One region of the Paenibacillus polygoni genome, then DNA from elsewhere that is predicted to be linked to it. Evidence: riboswitches for the same ligand, from Rfam matches in the RefSeq annotation. Region 1 holds a riboswitch; the other holds the start of a gene.

Region 1 (9,826 bases):
AATCTTTTTTGGTCTCACGAGCGAAATACTCTATATTAGATGCCCACTCTTTAAGCACACGTTCTCGGTTATTATCCCATTCCGAGTTTGTATATGGCTCAATATCTAAGTGAATGCCGTGGAATTTTTCATCCTCTGCTGCACGTAGGTTATATTGTTTCACATAATTAATGAGCCTCGTTAGACGTGATCTGTTTTCTTCAAGTCCCCAACTTGGATGACCGCCCATCGCATGAACTTCAATTCCCATCGCTGCAGCTTGACCCACAAAATTGCGATACAGTGAATACGGCTGGTCAAGATCAAGTCTTACATATAGAAAATTCACCTTTTTCTCTTGTAAGAACTCGAGCACTTGGTCACTTTCATTAATTATCTGTTCTGCTTTCCATATATAAGTTCCGCGAATAGAGTCAGTCGGCAGTTCTGGTTCTGGTTCTGGGTCCGGTGTCGGCTCTGGTTCTGGTGTCGGCTCTGGATTTACTGTATCTTGAGTCATCTGACTCCAATATACATAATCATGAATGGCAACTCCTGCAAAACTGGAATAGCCTGCATAGGATGCTGTCACTTCCTGAAGAGCTTGTTCCATTTTCTCTTTCGACTTTCCAGCAAATGTGGTGAATTCTTCTCCCGGCATTGGTTTCGCGTTAACTCCAACAATGATTTTTGCAGAATAATTGCTTGACCATTCCATCTCTTCTTGAATAACTTGGACAATCCCGCCCACCCCACTTGCTTTATCACGATAAGCCATTAAAGCGATTTGATCAAACCTGCCCATAAACCACTGAATCAGCGGTTCTTGTGAGTCTGGGTTATAATAGTGATCATACCAGAAAGGAAGATCTATAGCTGAATCCAGGCTAGGTTCTTGCTCAATGACAGACAGGAACTTTTCAATATTCGCAAGATAAGTCCGAGTGACCTCATCGCTATCGATCTCCCACTCCCCTAGAACATAGGGCTCTATGTCCAGATGAATTCCACTGAATTTTTCATTTTCTTCTGATTCTCTATTAAAGTCAACAACCCAGTTAGCAAAACGCAATAACGGAACTTCTCCGCCTTCCGCCGCCCACTTTGGGTGACCTCCCAGCGCATCCACTTTTATTCCATTCTCATGTGCACGAAGGATAAAACGTTGGTATACTGCGGCAGGTTGCTCCATATCAATTCGTAAATAAATATGATTAATCCGATGATTGTCTGCGTAATCTAGTATATCTTGGCCGCCGTCCTGAATCGATTCAGCTTGCCAAAGCCACATTGCCCGAGTAGTTTCTTTTGAAGAATCAAAAGCTGTCAACCATGTTACACTAGCAAGAAGTACAACCCACAAGAGCATGCGGGAAAGTTTCCCGTACATATCTTACCTCCACTTCTTTTCTCTTTTTTTAAGCCAACGCTATTATAACAGTGGAATAGAGCAAAAAAAATGAGCCCTCGTGCTCATGTTGGGCTCATCCAGAAATATTATACAATTTTGATAGGAGTCCTAGGCTAGGGCTGATATATCATTTTTCGTGACATTCCACCATCAACAACTAGATTCTCTGCTGTAATAAAATCGTTCTCAGGGTCGGTCAAGTATAAGCAGGCACGCGCGATATCCGATGGTTTCCCCACTCTTCCGCTTGGATGCTGCGAATGGTCCTCTGGGCGCAATTGTTCATATTCACCAGTCTCAATCCATCCCGGACTGATACTATTGACCCGGATGTGTTCAGATGACAAGGATAAAGCCATCGCATGGCTAAGCGAAATAATAGCTCCTTTAGAAGCAGCATAAGCTTCTGAATTTGGCTCTGACATGGTAGCCCGAGTAGAAGAAATATTGACTACAGAGCCGCCATTTTTGTTGTTTTTCATGTATTTGGCAGCGATCCTTGTCCCAAGAAAACAGCTGCGGACATTTGTGTTCATCACATCATCCCATTCATCTACAGTGAGTTCATAAGGTGATTTCCAAATCCCATATCCTGCATTATTAATTAGAACATCAATCTGTCCATATTCAGTTACCGCAGCTTCCATGAGTGTTAGAATTGCTTCTTCTGACCTAACGTCACAGTGGACAAACATCGCTTCGTATCCATCTTGACGCAGCGACGCAGCCGCCGCTGCTCCCTTCTCCTCATGGCGATCCGCAAGAACGACCTTTGCTCCTTGCATGGCATAAGCACCTGCCACTTCTTTACCGATCCCGCTGCCGGCTCCCGTTACGATGACTACCGTATTTTCAAATCTCATTTTCTCATCACCCTTCCCTTCTGAATTCCTTTCCTACTCATTACCCTAGTTCTACCAAGTTACTCTATTCATTTCGAATAAACATCAAAAAAAGCCGCCCTTGTCAGGGACGACCTATACATTATTATGGCAAGAGAAATGAATAGAAGACAACTTCACTCATGCATCAGCTCCGTATCTTTCCCTAAGACCCGTGAACCGGCTCGGCATATACTCTAGCAAGACGTTCAAAGCCTATGTAACGCGTTCCTTGAAAAGTGAGTCTTCCCTCATCTCCTTCAGAACATAGACCATACTCTTTACCGGCGACTTTAAACTCCAATCGATCGCCACTCTCTACTTCAAACGTGACATAATACATGGTTCTCGTATGGTTGCCTTCGCTCTGATTTGTCTGCTGCTGAACAGAAATACGTCTACCCGTAATCCGAGAATGCACTGTGAGGACAGGCTGTTTCTTGTTTTTCCCCCACTGAAGAGCTTCTTTTCCAATGGAAATAGCAATAATACCGAGAATCACGACAAACACTACAGGGAATACCGTTCCGAAAAAATCAAACATCCAGAAAGATTCAAATCCCACGCCGTCTCCTCCCGTCCAAGTTCTGGCTTCTGACAAACCGTCATTCTGTTCAAGTATATGCCACTATGGAAAGGAACTTGTCATCTCTTTAGCAGAATAATACAAATTTTCTTTGTTATAACACTTCCCAGTTCAGCCCGCCATCCGTCGTTTGCATCAATATTGATTTCTTCTCCGTTGCATTTTCAAGTAAGATCCATCCGACTTTTGTCGTAACGAACTGCATTTTCACAACCTCAGGGTACTTATCCAATAAATCAGACAGATTCTTGCTGCCTGCAAGTTTAGACCAAGTTTTCCCTTGATCAGTTGTCTGGTATATTGTTTTTCCTTGTAACATCCACCCTATATGATCAGAGACAAAAGTAGGATACAGCCGTTTATCTGTCCCGCTTTCTGCCGGCAGCTCAAATTGGACATGATTCCATGTATCGCCGCTATCATCTGTGAATAATCCGCTGTACTTAACTTGGTCTCCTTCAGAACATCCTAGCGGTATGTAAAGTTTATGATGATTAACGCTTAATGACTCCATTTCTCCCATTGTAAACGAAGAGCATTTCGTATGAAGTGATGAAGTACGATTAAAAAATGACTTGTCCATGCTCCAAGTCTCACCGTCATCGCTAGTTACGTACATTTTTGGTGTTCCCAGCTCTAGAACAGGTACAAAACCTTTCCCGTTGTCTGTAAACATCATGCCCATCGCATAACCTTGTAGTGGAATCGCTTCATCTGTAGCCTGAATTGGATTATTCGTTGATGTTTGGGTCCAGTTAACTCCGCCATCGGTCGTAATATATAATGTTTTTTGTTCTTTTACTGTCCCCACACTCTCACTCGTCATGAGATAACCGTGTTTACTAGAATTGAAATGAAGGGCTGTTACGGTTTGCGATTCTTCAAGTGAAGCGATCTTCCAGCTCTCTCCGCTATCATCCGTACGCAGAACGACATTATTGGTTCCATCCGTTCCCGAACGAACGATCCATCCATGTTCTCCATCTAAAAAGAAAATATCTTTTCCGTAAACAGGGTTAGATGAAAACTTCACATTGGCTGAAGGAGAAATATTAACCCAGGTTGCTCCGTTATCTCGCGTATAATACAGTCTTAATTCATTACGAGTAACGCCCCAAGCAAGACCTCCATAACCATGGATGAGTTGAAAATCAGTCAATCTTGTTTGAATTTGATATTTATTACTATCCGGTACTTCATAATATTCTGGTTCTACTAATGTAAGGGTTTGCCCTGTCTCTACAGGTTCTTCTTTTATGGTCGGCTGCACTTGTTCGGACTCTTTCGAACTGCAGGCTGCAAGCAGCAATACCAGCATACATGCTAATGACCATACGATTGCTCTACGCATGTTATCACCTTTCTGCCATAGCTTTTTCTCTAAGTTAGTCATTATAGCATAATTCGTGTTGAATGAGAGTCAAATCTGTTACTTGTCTGAATCCATTTGCAACGGAAATGAATTCTTCTGTAATAAACAAAAAAACTTCCGGCAACTAGCCGAAAGCTTTTTAAAATCAGTATATTTTATCTAGAAAAATGGTTTATTTAGGATTACTTTTACCAAGTTCACTATGCGAGTATCCGTAGAATAAATAAATAAGAAGTCCTACAATCATCCAAAGGATGAATCCCATCCAGGTCCAAATGTCTAATTGGAACATGAGCAGGAAACAACAACCAGCACTTAACAAAGGAAGAAATGGTACCCACGGAACCGTAAAGCCTCGCTTAAGGTCCGGTCTTGCTTTACGCAATCCAATTACACCTAAAGATACGATAGCAAAAGCGAATAATGCGCCCATATTTGTCAGACTTGCCAGTTTATCAAGTGGAAGGAATCCGCATAACAAGGCAATAACAAGTCCAACCATCCAAGTACTTCGAACAGGAGTCTGTCTCTTTTCATCTACTTTGGATAAAAATCTAGGAAGCAGTCCATCACGAGAAATGGCGAATAAGAGTCTTGTTTGACTGAATAACAGTACAAGTAAAACGGTTGTTATTCCAGCAATCGCCCCTAGCGATATGAGTCCTGCTGCAAAATCTTGCTGAACGAACCGAAGTGCAAAGGCTACCGGATCAGCTACACTAAGTTCTGTATAAGGTACCATGCCTGTAAGGACTACAACAACAATTACATAGAGTAACGTACACACTAATAGTGAAGCAATAATACCGATCGGCAGATCTCGCTGTGGGTTCTTAACTTCTTCCGCCGCGGTTGCTACAGCATCGAAACCAATATAGGCAAAAAACACTAACGCAGCACCGCTCAGAATCCCTGAATATCCGAATGGAATAAACGGTGTCCAGTTATCCGGTTTCACGTAAAAAGCTCCAACGATGACAAAGATGAGAATGACAGCTATTTTAACAAACACCATAAACGCATTAAATCTAGCCGTTTCTTTCGCGCCTCTTGTTAATAGCAAACAAATCAGCAAGATAATAATAACGGCCGGTAAATCCACAATTTGTCCTGAGGCTGCATTAAATGCTCCAGACAATGCAGCAGGCAAATGGATATTAAAACCAGCTAATAGTCCTTGCACATAGGCAGACCACCCACTCGCAACAGAAGCGGCAGCTAAGCCGTACTCGAGTACAAGAGCCCAACCCATTAACCAGCCGAACACTTCACCAAAAGCGGCGTAACTGTATGCATAGGCACTGCCGGATATCGTTACCGTGGAAGCTAGTTCAGAATAACAAAGTGCTGCAAGAATACATACCAGGGCAGCAACAACAAATGAAATAACGAGTGCTGGACCGGCATTATCTGCGGCAGCAGTTCCCGTAACGACAAAGACACCCGTTCCGATAATCGCCCCTATTCCAAGGACGGTCAGATCAAAAGGGCCCAGCGATTTCTTTAGATTGTTATCCGTTTTTTGATTGGGGTCAAAATGTTTCTTACGTAATAAATCCATAAAGTCACTCCTAGATGTAAGTTGCCCTACTATTCGTAAGTTTCATAGCAATGCTGTTTTATTATCTAAATATGAAATGACCCTGTCAATGAATATTTAAAGGAATAAGCAAATCACTACACTTCTCTTACTCAATCTCCTATTCCCACTAGTATTATGCTATTTTCGACTTGAAAAAGACGCTATTCATTCCGTAAAAGACACAACTCAATCACCGAATTATCGATTCCTGTATATAATGAAATTCGGGATGATGGAAGCGGATGATACGGCCGATTCTTGATGAATGTTTAACTTATAGGAATAGAAGATATTAGTAAGTATACGTGTCTATAAAAAAAGTACTTGCTGTGACAGCGCTTCCTGTATTATGATAACAGCTACAGAGTTACAACAACTCATTTACTTACTAAAATATATCAGCTAATTGAATAATGGATCTTCGGGGTAGGGTGAAATTCCCAACCGGCGGTGACGCTTATTAGCGAAGCCCGCGACTCAATTTTCTTATTATGGAAGATTGACTGATTTGGTGAAATTCCAAAGCCGACGGTACAGTCCGGATGAGAGAAGATCAAATATAACAACGTGCCGTGTTATTTCGCATGTTTGTTTGATCAACCCCTATTGTTTTTGGCATGCAGTATGCTGAGATGATAGGGGTTTTGTTAACTGAAGATACCATTTTCAAATTCGATGGAGGAGTTTGATGATGGAAAACACTACCCACGCAAAAAGAAATTCGAGTTCGACTGGTTTTTGGCTGGTTGCCCTTGGGGCAGCTTTATGGGGAATAAGTCCCCTGTTTCGTATCAACTTGTTAGAACATCTGACTTCCATGCAAGTTGTTCTCGTAGAACATTTACTTGTATGTCTTGTCGCAGGTCCGATTCTGTGGAGGAATCGTCATGAATTGAAACATTTGAAGCTGAAGCACTACCTTGCCATGTTATTTATTTCATGGGGCGGATCTGCACTTGCGTCTGTTATCTTCACGATGGCACTGACAAACGGTGACTTAAATGCAGTCATCTTACTGCAGAAAATGCAGCCTATCTTTGCTATTCTTTTAGCTAAATTAATTCTAAAAGAAACATTGCCACAAAAGTTTGGCGCTCTGTTTACCATAGCGATCATCGGTACGTATCTACTTACCTTTGGATTTCACTTACCCTTTGGCGAAGGAACCCAGTGGCTCAAAATTGGCAGCATCTTGTCCCTTTTAGCAGCTGCTCTATGGGGCGGTTCTACAGTGATGGGCCGTCTGCTCCTTGGTCAAATTCAGTATAGTACTGTTACTTCAATCCGGTATGTATTCGCCATCCCTTTGCTTGTTGGAATGACATGGATTGAAGGTGGAGTAACCAACCTCCCGCAAGCGGGTCCTGCACTTACCAGTATCATTATAAATCTTCTTGCGCAAGCCTTACTGCCAGGACTACTGAGTCTGCTTCTGTACTATAAAGGCTTATCTTCAACAAAAGCATCTATGGCTACACTCGCTGAACTGAGTTTTCCGATGACTGGTATTATTGTAAACTGGCTTGCTTTTGGTGAAATGATTACACTGGCTCAGCTCGTAGGCTTTATCTTCATATGGTCCGTTCTGTTTATTCTAACGCGTCAGCAACAGACGAATCAGAACCAGCTTTCTATAAACTAATAAAGGTCCCATCCTGCCATGTCTCTAAAGACATGGCTTTTTTTATGTACGAGATAACGACAGCGCTCTTGCGTATGGTAAAATCATATTCAGAAAGGATGATTGACATGAAAAACCAGTACACTTCCTATGATGCCGTAGGACTTGCTGCGCTCATCAGAGACCGGGAAGCTTCACCTGCCGAGTTAGTTCGAGCTGCAATAGAACAAGTTGAAAAACAAAATTCAAAAGTAAATGCTGTAGTACATACAAGATATGAACAAGCCCTGATTGAAGCTGAACAGGTGAGCATTATGGAGCAGCCTTTTGCAGGTGTACCTATTTTGTTAAAAGATATTTCCCAAGCCATCGCGGGTGAACCGCTCACCTCTGGCTCTAAGCTGTTTACACAGCATAAACCTTTATATGATTCTCATTTCGTTGCCAAGTTAAGAAAAGCCGGCTTTATTCCGATCGGTCATACCAATACACCGGAATTCGGCCTCAAAAATATTACGGAACCAAAGCTGCACGGACCTGCTCGGAATCCATGGAACACCATGCACTCCCCTGGCGGTTCCAGCGGAGGTTCCGCAGCAGCCGTTGCGTCTGGAATGGTTCCAATCGCAGGAGCAAGTGATGGCGGAGGATCCATTCGTATCCCTGCATCCTTCAGCGGACTCTTCGGACTTAAACCAACCCGAGGACGTACACCGGTTGGCCCTGGCGTGGGTAGACAATGGCAAGGGGCCTCCATCGATTTTGCACTATCCAAGACGGTTAAAGACAGTGCTGCTCTTCTCGATGTACTCCAAGTTATTCAGAATGAAGCTGCTTTTCAAGTTCCGCTATATCCTGGGCGTTATCTCGAAGATATGTATGCGCCGCTTAAACGTAAATACCGTATTGCATATACCACTACCTCACCTGTATGTACACCTGTGAGTGAAGATGCTATAGAAGCGGTACATAAACTGGTTCGCTTTCTAGAATCTGAAGGACATGTTGTGGAAGAAAAACTGAGCCCTGTAAATGGGGTCCGTCTGATGGAGAACTATTACATGATGAACAGCGGTGAAATGGCTGCTATGGTTCTTGGCATGGAACGCGGACTTGGCAGATCCATTACTGCGGAAGATATCGAAATCGAAGGATGGGTTCTGCTTGAAGCAGGCCGTAAGTTATCTGCTGCCGAATTTGTCCACAGTTTAGCGGAATGGGATGTCGCAGCTGCTCAGATGGGTACGATTTATGATCGTTATGATTTTTACATTACACCAACCAATGCCTATCCGGCACCGCTTGTGGGAGAACTTACGCCTGGACCAGAAAAGATCGAGCACTTGCTTTCCGTGAGCGATTTACCAAAGGCTAAACAACAGGAACTTATCTATGAAATGTTCCTTCCAAGCTTGACCTATACCCCGTTTACACAGTTAGCTAATCTTACAGGCAATCCAGCGATGAGTCTTCCTATTCATCTAACAGAGTCAGGACTTCCCATCGGCGTACAAGTGATGGCCGCAAAGGGGCATGAGAATGAGTTATTCACCTTAGCTTCCTTACTCGAAAGTTCATCGCTTTGGGTAGATCTCATGGACAATCCCATGTTAAAAAATGAATAGGACGTGACAAATGGATATCTGGTCAGTGCATCTCCGTCCAATATTAGATTCGGGTATAGACTGGATGCGAATCATACCCTTAATGAACTCTCAGCTGCAAGCTAAGATTCAGAAGTTTCGTCAGCCTGAAGATCAGCTGCGCACCCTTTGCGGTGAACTTCTTCTGCAAAGATATGCTTTAGAGCGGTGGAGAATCCCCCCCTCTGGGCTTGTTAAGAAATATAATGCTTATGGTAAACCGGAACTTGCAGAATATCCTTCATGTCACTATAATATTTCTCATTCTGGAGATTGGGTCGTAGCCGCTTTTGATTATAATCCGGTTGGGATCGATATTGAGACGGCCGCTAATCCCATAGAGATCTCTATTGCCGAGCGCTTCTTTTCACCTACTGAAGTCAGCCTGCTTCAAGAACAAAACGAGGAACAACAGCAATCTCTTTTTTACAGTCTTTGGACGCTGAAGGAAAGTTATATAAAAGCAGAAGGTTCGGGCCTCTCGATCCCACTTGACTCTTTTTCGTTTGAATTCAGGGAGCAAAATCAAGAACATAATAACGAAGAGAGTAATAACGTAGAGTTGTATCGTTCGGATACACTAGATACCAGCTGGTATTTTAAGCAATATAGGATTGATCCGGGGTATGCTCTTGCGGTATGTGGGCGAGAGCCAGACTTTCCTAAACAAGTTGAAGCCGTTCGTTGGGATACACTGATTTCAATTATCTGAAAACAGTAAGTGTAATAGTAAGTGTATTGTCGTGATAAA
Region 2 (9,826 bases), 270 kb from region 1:
CTTATATGTTCCAGATTGCTTATTCCATCGGCATAGGGTTTGGTATGGCCGTATTTTTTAACCATTTATTCAAGAAAAAGTGGAACGATGAGCCTACTCCGCTTGAAGTGGAAATGTATCTGTATCAACAGAATGTAGATCAGTACACGATCAGCGAGGAATATGAACGTATTAAATCTTCAATCAGCACGGATAACTTGAGCGGCAGGGATTCACTATGACTGTACTTGATGGCGTCGTCATTATGTTTCTTGGTGTCGCCAGCGGTATTGCGGTTGGGAGTGGTGTCATTGCTTTGTTTATCGTGCTCGATATCATTCCGCGGCTCGCACAGTTAACTCGCTCATACGACAAGGCACATGCATATGAAGTCGCTATGATATCCGGGTCTCTGATTGGAACGGCAGCTGACTTTTGGCATTTAAAAATAAGACTGCTGCCAATTGTGGCTATTTTTGTGGGATTATTATGCGGTGTATTTATTGGTTTGCTAGCAGCTGCACTAACCGAAGTGCTCAATGTACTTCCTATATTAGCGAAAAGGCTGGGAATGAAACCGTATCTATTCGGATTACTCATGGCTATGGTTTTTGGAAAAGTAGCAGGTTCGTTATTTGATTGGTTTATCTTTGACAAATAGGGAGGACCTGATTATGCCAGAAGAAAAAGAGAAAGAAAAAGAAAAAATGAGAGAAGCTGAACTCAAAGAGAAAAAGCACAGTGAACGATCAGATTCAATCGAAGAATCTGTTGTTTACTGGCAGGGAAAAGACACAGTTCTCCCTGAATTTGATAAGCTCAAAGAAACGTTTAAATATGTCATGGGACTTGGAGAAAGTTTTGATATTAACTTCCGGGAAATGACGTTCGGCGGAAAACATACGGGGTTATTATTCGTTACCGGTCTTACCAAAGATGTCGTGTTAACGGAAATATTAGAGAGACTATCCTATGTGAGTTCAAGGGGGATGAGTGTTGATGCAGCGGAAGATTTCTTTGAGTATTACATTCCCCACATCCAGGTAACGAAATATACAGAACTCAGTAAAATATTTATTCAAGTAATGAGCGGAATGAGTGCATTCTTCATTGAAGGTGAAGAAACAGCACTCGTCATTGATACACGTAGTTACCCAGTCCGAAGTCCTGAAGAACCATCGCTCGAACGAGTCGTTCGGGGATCAAGAGATGGTTTTACAGAGACGCTGCTGACCAACGTTGCTCTCGTCCGCAGAAGACTTCGTGACCCAGGGTTCAAGCTTGAACTGTTTCAAGTTGGTCGCAGAACAAAAACAGATGTTTGTATTGCTTACATCGATGATATTGTCGATAAAGTACAAGTTGATAGTATTCGTAAAAAGATTGAAAAGGTAAACCTTGATGGAATCCCGCTTGCAGATAAACAGCTCGAAGAAGCGATTATTAATGAAGGTTGGAATCCTTTTCCTTTGGTTCGATACTCGGAAAGGCCTGATTCGGTAGCTTCCCACTTACTGGAGGGCAGAGTTGTCGTTTTTGTAGATACATCCCCGAGCGTTATGATTATGCCGACGACATTCTTTGATCTTTGTCAGCATGCGGAAGAAAATAGGCAAACGCCTTTTATGGGGACTTATTTACGGCTAGTCCGTTATCTAGGGATCTTTGCCTCTTTATTTCTGCTTCCTTTATGGATGCTCTTTGTCATCGAGCCCAGTCTAAAACCAGAGGGAATGGAGTTTATTGGGCCACAAGAAAATGTAAAACTGCCGATCATCATGCAGTTTCTCATTGTTGAGATAGGAATCGACCTGATGCGGATGGCGGCTGTGCATACGCCTACTCCGCTGGCCTCAGCGATGGGGCTGATTGCTGCCATTCTCATTGGAGATGTTGCCGTCAAAACAGGGCTCTTTGTTAATGAAGTGCTGCTGTATATGGCGGTTGCAGCTATAGGTATGTTCGCTACGCCAAGTTATGAACTAGGTCTCGCGAACCGAATTGTCAGGCTGATCTTACTAGTTGTCGTGGCAGCCTTTAAAGCTCCGGGGCTGATTATAGGAACGACAATCCTAATCTTGATCCTTGCTCTCCATCGTTCATATAATTCGGCGTATCTCTGGCCGTTTATACCTTTTAATGCAAAGGCAATGATGGAAACAATAATTCGTTCTCCGGTACTTGCATCTAAGAAGAGACCATCATTCAATAAACCGCGAGATAATACACGGCAACCGGTGAAGAAGAAGTAAGGTTCGCCGTTTGAATCAATTTGTTAACTCGTTTAAAGGGAATTTGAATAAAATTCCAGTAATTAAAATACAAATGATGTGCCGATTAATCCATATATACGTAAAGCCAAATTCTGCTATACTGGTGTAAAATTAGATGGAATCATTCCAGGAAAAGTGAGGAATTGCCAACAATGTATTTACACGGTACTAGCAAAATTAATGCTTTAGGTCATCTTGAAATCGGTGGCTGCGATACGGTTGAACTTAAAAAAGAATATGGAACACCGCTGTACATCGTAGACGAGCATTTGATTCGTCAGCGTGCAAGAGAGTATATGGATGCATTCAAAGCATCAGGACTCACTTTTCAAGTAGCCTATGCAAGCAAAGCTTTCAGTGTAAAAGCAATGTGCACTCTTGTGGAACAGGAAGGTCTTTCCTTGGATGTGGTTTCAGATGGAGAATTATATACCGCAATGCAAGCGGGTTTCCCGGCAGAACGTATTCATTTTCACGGGAACAATAAAACACCTGATGAAATTGAAATGGCCCTGGATGCAAAGATTGGTTGTTTTGTAGTAGATAACTTTACTGAGATTCATCTATTGCAAGCCATGGCAGCAGAGAAGAATCAGACTGTAAAAATTTTGCTGCGGATCACTCCAGGTGTTGAAGCACATACACATGAATATATTTCTACTGGACAGACGGATTCAAAATTTGGATTTGATATTGGTAATGGATCTGCTTTTGAAGCGATTGAACTGGCAAGTAAGCAGTCTCATTTACAGCTCCTTGGTGTACATTCTCATATTGGTTCTCAAATCTTCGAAGTGGAAGGTTTCCAGATGGCAGTAGAGCGTGTAGCTGGATTCGCTAGAGAAGTAAAAGAGAAGCTTGGACTTACATTCCAGGTCGTTAATCTTGGCGGTGGATTTGGAATCCGTTATGTAGAGGGGGATACACCTCTAGAAGTGTCACAGTATGTTAAAGCGATAACAGACGGTGTTAAGAATCATTTTGCAGGTATTGGTGAAGAGCTTCCTGAAATCTGGGTTGAACCAGGCCGCAGTCTTGTCGGGGAAGCAGGAACTACACTGTATACCGTAGGTACAAGTAAAGATATTCCTGGAGTTCGCAAATATGTTGCTGTCGATGGCGGAATGTCAGACAATCCTCGTCCTGCATTATATGAATCTCAGTATGAAGCTATGCTGGCTAACCGTGCGAATGAACCTGCAGCTGAGACGGTATCCATTGCAGGAAAAGCTTGTGAGAGTGGAGATATGCTGATATGGGATTTGGCGCTGCCAAAAGTGGAAACAGGGGATCTCTTAGCGGTAGCTTGTACGGGTGCTTATAACTATTCAATGGCAAGCAATTATAACCGGATTCGCAGGCCCGCTGTTGTTTTTGTACAGGATGGACAAAGTGATTTGGTTGTTCGTAGAGAGAGCCACGAAGATATCGTTCGTAATGATCTGATTCCCGCACGTATGAATAAGCAAACGGTGACTTCTTAATTAAAGTAGATCACGTTCTACAATGTCGATAGACCAAGAATCATACCTTAGAAGCTGTGGCTTCAGGAAGAGTGGAGAGAGCTGAAAAGCTCTCTTTTTTTATGGCTCATACGCTTGTCACTTTGGTTTTCTAAATCCAATCTGGATATCAATGAACGCTCCTGCTGTTTATATCGCCGTGATCAGGAGAAGTGCGACGTAACCTAGCAACAGTCCCATTAACACTTTTTACTAAACCGGTTCACCTGAGGTTACAGATCGAGTTAAGAGATGAATAGTGTAGCGTATTGATTTGGGTAGGATAACAAATTAAAATAATGACTATAAAAGAGGAGATTGATTATGATGAAACAAGAAATGAATAAGGTTAAAGTGTACCTTGCTAGTCCGTTTTTTAATGAGGAACAAATTGACAGAGTGCAGAGAGTTGAGAAAGCACTGGAGAGTAATCCTTATGTTGGAGAGTTCTTTTCTCCAAGACTTGAGCAGCTAACCCATCTAACGATGTATACAGCAGAGTGGGCAGATGCAGTTTATCGTAATGATGTTAAGCATGTTGACTGGGCTGATGTTATCGTTGCAGTGATTGATTATGAAGGAGAGACTGAGCTGCATGGTGTAAGACATGGACATGTAGACAGTGGTACAGCTTTTGAGATTGGTTATGCCATTGCTAAAGGTAAGCCTGTTATCATTGTGCATGAAAAGTCAGGTGTTGTTAACTTGATGATTAGCCAAAGTTGTCATGCGTACCTGGAATCTGCAGAGGCAGTTGCGGATTACCATTTTATTGACATGCCTAATATGCCCTTCACTGGAGATGTAATGTAGAGGTAATTGAAGTAAGAAAAGGGTAGGATTCTGCTTTTTTTACTAAAGGGAGCTTTTAGGCTCTCTTTTTTATAATGAGAACGCTCAAAGTTGCTTTACAGTGTTTACTCATAGTATGCTATTGGAGGCAATTTATTTTTTAGGAGGAATTACAATGGCTAAAAAAGGATATATTGTTATGGAAAATGGGGAAAAAATGGAACTTGAATTTTACCCAAATGAAGCTCCTAACACCGTAGCAAACTTCGAGAAATTGGCTAATGAAGGATTTTATGATGGAGTTATCTTCCACAGAGTAATCCCAGGTTTTGTTAGTCAAGGTGGAGACCCTACAGGTACAGGTATGGGCGGCAGCGGAACTACAATCAAATGTGAAACTGCAGGAAATCCTCATAAACATGTGGCAGGTTCCTTGTCTATGGCTCATGCAGGCAGAGATACTGGCTCCAGTCAGTTCTTCATTGTGCATGAACCACAACCACATTTAGATGGTGTTCACACTGTATTTGGTAAAGTAACTTCTGGTCTTGAAACAGCCCTTAACATGAAAAATGGGGACAAGATGGTAGAGGTTAAAGTATTTGATGTTGAATAGGATTTAGTCCGCAGGCACCCCCGATCAGGGGTGCTTTTTTACATGTAAGAATGAATTATTTATAGACCCTGTTGATTTTTTTAGAGCAGGGTGCTACTATTTCATTAAGCTTTTTACAATTTCATATCGATTTTCCTTCGGGGCAGGGCGAAATTCCCTACCGGCGGTGATGACCTCCATGGTACGTAATAGGAATATGGATCAGTCTAAGTCCGTGACCCGCTAAGCGTATGCTTACGGTGGATCTGGTGAAACTCCGGAACCGACAGTATAGTCTGGATGAGAGAAGGAATAGAAAGTACATAGACGTTATTTGTTTATATACTAGCTATCAAATCAGTTGAGTTAGCAGAAGTTTTTCTTTTTGTTATGTCTATTTATTTGGCATACCTATAATGAAGAGCTGCTTATTAGTAATTTTGATTTGTTATGCTTTTATTCGTCGTTCTCTCAGGGCCCCCGTCCGATATTATGTATCGGTTGAGGGTCTTTTTTGTTTTGTATTGCATGAAAGAGGCACAGTGAATGAGGTGATAAGTATGGACGTAATGAATGATGAGTTCTATATGACACTTGCACTCGAAATGGCAGAAAGGGCACAGGGGCAGACAGGAATTAATCCGGTCGTAGGTTGTGTCATTGTCAAAAACGGCCGAATGGTTGGGCTCGGTACTCACCTGCAAAGAGGTAAGGGCCATGCGGAAGTGCATGCTCTTGAGATGGCAGGGGCCGAAGCGGAAGGAAGTACCGTTTACGTTACCTTAGAACCTTGCTCTCATTACGGTAAAACTCCTCCATGCAGTGAAAAGTTGATCAGAGCCAAAGTGAAAAAAGTGATCATTGCTTGCGAGGATCCGAATCATGAAGTTGCGGGTAAAGGGATCTCTATGCTTCGGGAGCAAGGAATTGAAGTGGAAGTAGGACTGCTTGAAGATCGTGCGAAATACCTTAACGAAAAGTTTTTCAAGTATATTACAACAGGGCTTCCTTTTGTAACGCTGAAGACAGCTTCCACTCTAGATGGGAAAATAGCTGCCAAGAGTGGAGATAGTAAGTGGATTTCAAATGAAAAAGCGAGAGAACATGTTCACTTGCTCCGGCATCGACATCAAGGGATTATGGTCGGGGTAGGGACAGTAATTGCAGATAATCCCGAGTTAACAACCCGGTTAGATGTGGATGGAGTAAATCCAGTGCGGATCATCATAGATTCACAGCTTCGAACCCCCCCGGACGCGAAGGTAGTGAAAGATGGTCTTGCACCTACCATTCTGATTACAACGGAGGGAGCGGATAAGGAGCGCGCCGATTATTTTGAGAAACAAGGTGTTCAGGTCATTCGCTCTGGTACAGGTTCAAGGGTTGATCTCTTGGCCGCACTCCGTAAACTTAGTGAACTTGAAATTAGTTCGATTCTGCTGGAGGGCGGAGGTACGTTAAACGGAGCTATGCTGGAGAACCAATTGGTAGATCGGCTCGTTATGTTCATGGCTCCTAAAATTGTCGGCGGCTTTAAGAACCCCGGAAGCTTCTATTTTGAAGGAGTAGAACGAATGAGCGAAGCGATTACGCTGAGCAATCTTCAGGTAGAAATGCTGGATGACAATATCCGTATTTCAGGCGTGCCCGTCTGGCGGAAAGCGGATAAGGAGTGATGTATTTTGTTTACCGGCTTAGTTGAAGAAGTAGGAAAAGTACGGAGTATAGGCCGAAAGGGCGAAGCGATGGTGCTTGGTATTTCAGCGAAACGGGTTATGGAGGATTTAAATATTGGTGACAGTGTAGCTGTAAATGGCGTATGTCTAACCGCAACCTCGATCGAAGCTTCTGGATTTTTAGTCGATGTGATGCCTGAGACTTATAGAAGTACGAATCTGAAATTACTGGCAAGCGGAAGTCGGGTTAACCTCGAAAGGGCGATGTCTGCAAAAGGTCGATTTGGCGGTCACATTGTGCAAGGTCATGTTGATGGTACTGCCCATATTCGATCTATTATACGAGACCAAAATGCAGTTGTATTTGAAATAGCTCCGGTAAGTACAGCATTATTTCGGTATATCATTCCCAAAGGATCCATCACTGTGGAAGGAACCAGCTTAACCGTTGTAGATGTTACGGAGAGTGCTTTTACTGTCTCCATCATTCCTCATACGCTAGATCAGACGGTGCTGGCTTATCGAAATACGGGAGATCTTATTAATATTGAATGTGATGTGATCGGAAAGTATGTGAACCACTTACTCGGGTATCGTGAAAATAACGGTCCCTCACAGAAGAATTCATCTGCTGGACTCAGTTATGAGTTTTTGAGCAATCATGGTTTTTCATAAAAAATAAAAATTTCATACCTCATTACAAGACTATCAAGTGAAAGCAGGTAATCATTGATGGAAACTACATTTCATTTTCATACCGTAGAAGAAGCGATTCAGGATCTACAAAAAGGAAAGGTCGTTATCGTTGTTGATGATGAAGACCGTGAGAATGAAGGGGACCTCGTCGCCCTGGCTGAACTGGCTACGCCAGAAGTCATTAATTTTATGATTACGGAAGGCCGCGGCCTCGTGTGTGTTCCGATTACGCAAGAACGAGCAAATGAGCTGGATTTAAAACCTATGGTTCAGCATAATACAGATTTTCATGGTACAGCCTTTACGGTGTCTGTAGATCATAAGCTGACAACGACAGGAATCTCGGCGCAAGAACGTTCCATGACGGTGAAGTCGCTTATTGATCCTGAGGCTGCAGGAGAGGATTTCAGAAAACCAGGGCATATGTTTCCTTTAATCGCGAAAAAAGGCGGGGTATTAAGACGAGCAGGACATACGGAAGCCGCTGTAGATCTTGCACGAATGAGCGGAGCTTATCCAGCTGGTGTAATATGTGAAATTATTAAAGAAGATGGAACGATGGCTCGTCTGCCTGATCTATTTGAAATGGCTAAAAAGCATGATCTAAAACTGATTACTATTAAAGATATGATCGCTTATCGCAATTCGCAAGAAAGACTCGTAACAAGGGAAGTTAGCGTTCGGATGCCTACTGACTTTGGCGTGTTCCAGGCGATCGCCTATACCAATGAAGTAGATAACAAAGAGCATATCGCTCTTGTCAAAGGGGAGCTGAATACGGATGAACCTGTACTGGTGCGTGTTCACTCTGAGTGCCTGACAGGCGATGTTTTCCACTCTCATAGATGTGATTGTGGTCCTCAGTTTGAAGCAGCTCTTCGGCAAATTCATGACAATGGAAGCGGCGTTCTGCTCTATATGCGACAAGAAGGAAGAGGAATCGGGCTTATTAATAAATTAAAAGCTTATAAGCTTCAGGAACAGGGACTCGATACCGTGGATGCAAATTTAAAACTTGGTTTTCCGGCAGATCTTCGGGACTATGGCATCGGTGCTCAAATTCTAAAAGACCTGGGAATTCGTAAAATCAGGCTTCTTACCAACAATCCGCGTAAAATCAAAGGTCTAGAAGGATATGGTCTAGAAGTTGTGGAACGTGTTCCTATTCAAATTGCAGAGAATGCAGAGAATACTTCCTATCTCCATACGAAGCAGGCAAAGCTTGGTCATATGTTAACGTTTGATGATATAGAACAGAACGAGAATAAAGAGTTGTAAAAGTCATAAAAAGGAGATGTAAATAATGGCAAATGTTTTTGAGGGAAACTTAGTATCTGAGGGATTACGATATGGAGTGGTGGTAGCCCGGTTTAATGAGTTTTTAACAAGTAAGTTACTATCTGCTTCACTTGATGCTTTCAAGCGCCATGGAGTAAAAGATGACGAAGTCGATGTGGCATGGGTTCCTGGTGCTTTTGAAATTCCGCTTGTAGCACAAAAGATGGCGGAGAGCGGCAAATATGACGCAGTTGTCACGCTGGCTACCGTCATCCGAGGGTCAACAACTCATTATGATTATGTATGTAATGAAATGTCCAAAGGAGTTGCAGCAATTAACCTGAAAACAGGTGTTCCTACCATCTTTGGACTGGTTTCAACAGAGAACATAGAGCAAGCGATTGAGCGTTCTGGAACCAAGGCAGGTAATAAAGGTTGGGACGCTGCCGTAGCAGCGATTGAGATGGCAAACTTGACGAAACAGCTAAAATAGTGCTTATTTAATGTAGTGCCCTGTACTCGTATCTTTTGTTACAATACAAAAGGTACGGGGGCAGGGCTCTTGTATTTTGTAACTGTAGCGGGAGGATGCGTCCATTGACGGTTGTAACCTATAAGCTTGAAACGTTTGAAGGACCTTTGGACCTTTTATTGCACTTGATTGACAAACATGAAATTGATATCCAAGATATTCCGATCAGTCATATTACAGATCAATATATGGACTACATTCATTCCATGCAGGAATTAGAACTTGATATTACAAGTGAATTCCTTGTCATGGCGGCAACCTTGCTTGCGATTAAATCCAAAATACTTCTTCCTAAACCACCGGTGTTTGCGGAAGATGAAATCTATGATGACTACATGGAAGAGGAAATGTATGATCCTCGTGCAGAACTTGTACAGCGACTCATGGAATACCGTAAATTTAAGGGAATTGCTCGTCATCTGCATGAAAGGGAATCGGAGAGAAGTTTGATCTTCTCTAAGGAGCCGGAAGACCTGACACCATATGTTCAGGTAGAGCCTAGT

Evidence for each region. A riboswitch is a leader RNA that binds a small molecule or an ion and turns the genes downstream of it on or off. The one in region 1 is predicted to bind FMN.
Region 2: it holds a riboswitch for FMN, as region 1 does, so the genes downstream of both, ribD (bifunctional diaminohydroxyphosphoribosylaminopyrimidine deaminase/5-amino-6-(5-phosphoribosylamino)uracil reductase RibD) here and QPK24_RS15225 (DMT family transporter) in region 1, are expected to answer to the same signal.

What each region holds. Positions count from the first base shown of each region.
Region 1 covers NZ_CP127162.1:3,175,188-3,185,013, forward strand. Annotated here, with positions in the region: gene QPK24_RS15200 (hypothetical protein) at 1-1,369, opposite strand, end outside; gene QPK24_RS15205 (SDR family NAD(P)-dependent oxidoreductase) at 1,504-2,253, opposite strand; gene QPK24_RS15210 (DUF2500 domain-containing protein) at 2,438-2,836, opposite strand; gene QPK24_RS15215 (WD40/YVTN/BNR-like repeat-containing protein) at 2,952-4,208, opposite strand; gene QPK24_RS15220 (amino acid permease) at 4,402-5,790, opposite strand; FMN riboswitch at 6,225-6,369, shown strand; gene QPK24_RS15225 (DMT family transporter) at 6,503-7,453, shown strand; gene QPK24_RS15230 (amidase) at 7,561-9,057, shown strand; gene QPK24_RS15235 (4'-phosphopantetheinyl transferase family protein) at 9,068-9,787, shown strand.
Region 2 covers NZ_CP127162.1:3,441,201-3,451,026, reverse strand. Annotated here, with positions in the region: gene QPK24_RS16525 (stage V sporulation protein AA) at 1-221, shown strand, start outside; gene QPK24_RS16520 (stage V sporulation protein AB) at 218-640, shown strand; gene QPK24_RS16515 (spore germination protein) at 654-2,231, shown strand; gene lysA (diaminopimelate decarboxylase) at 2,405-3,736, shown strand; gene QPK24_RS16505 (nucleoside 2-deoxyribosyltransferase) at 4,079-4,567, shown strand; gene QPK24_RS16500 (peptidylprolyl isomerase) at 4,722-5,162, shown strand; FMN riboswitch at 5,292-5,457, shown strand; gene ribD (bifunctional diaminohydroxyphosphoribosylaminopyrimidine deaminase/5-amino-6-(5-phosphoribosylamino)uracil reductase RibD) at 5,702-6,817, shown strand; gene ribE (riboflavin synthase) at 6,824-7,492, shown strand; gene QPK24_RS16485 (bifunctional 3,4-dihydroxy-2-butanone-4-phosphate synthase/GTP cyclohydrolase II) at 7,550-8,791, shown strand; gene ribH (6,7-dimethyl-8-ribityllumazine synthase) at 8,817-9,284, shown strand; gene QPK24_RS16475 (segregation and condensation protein A) at 9,389-9,826, shown strand, end outside.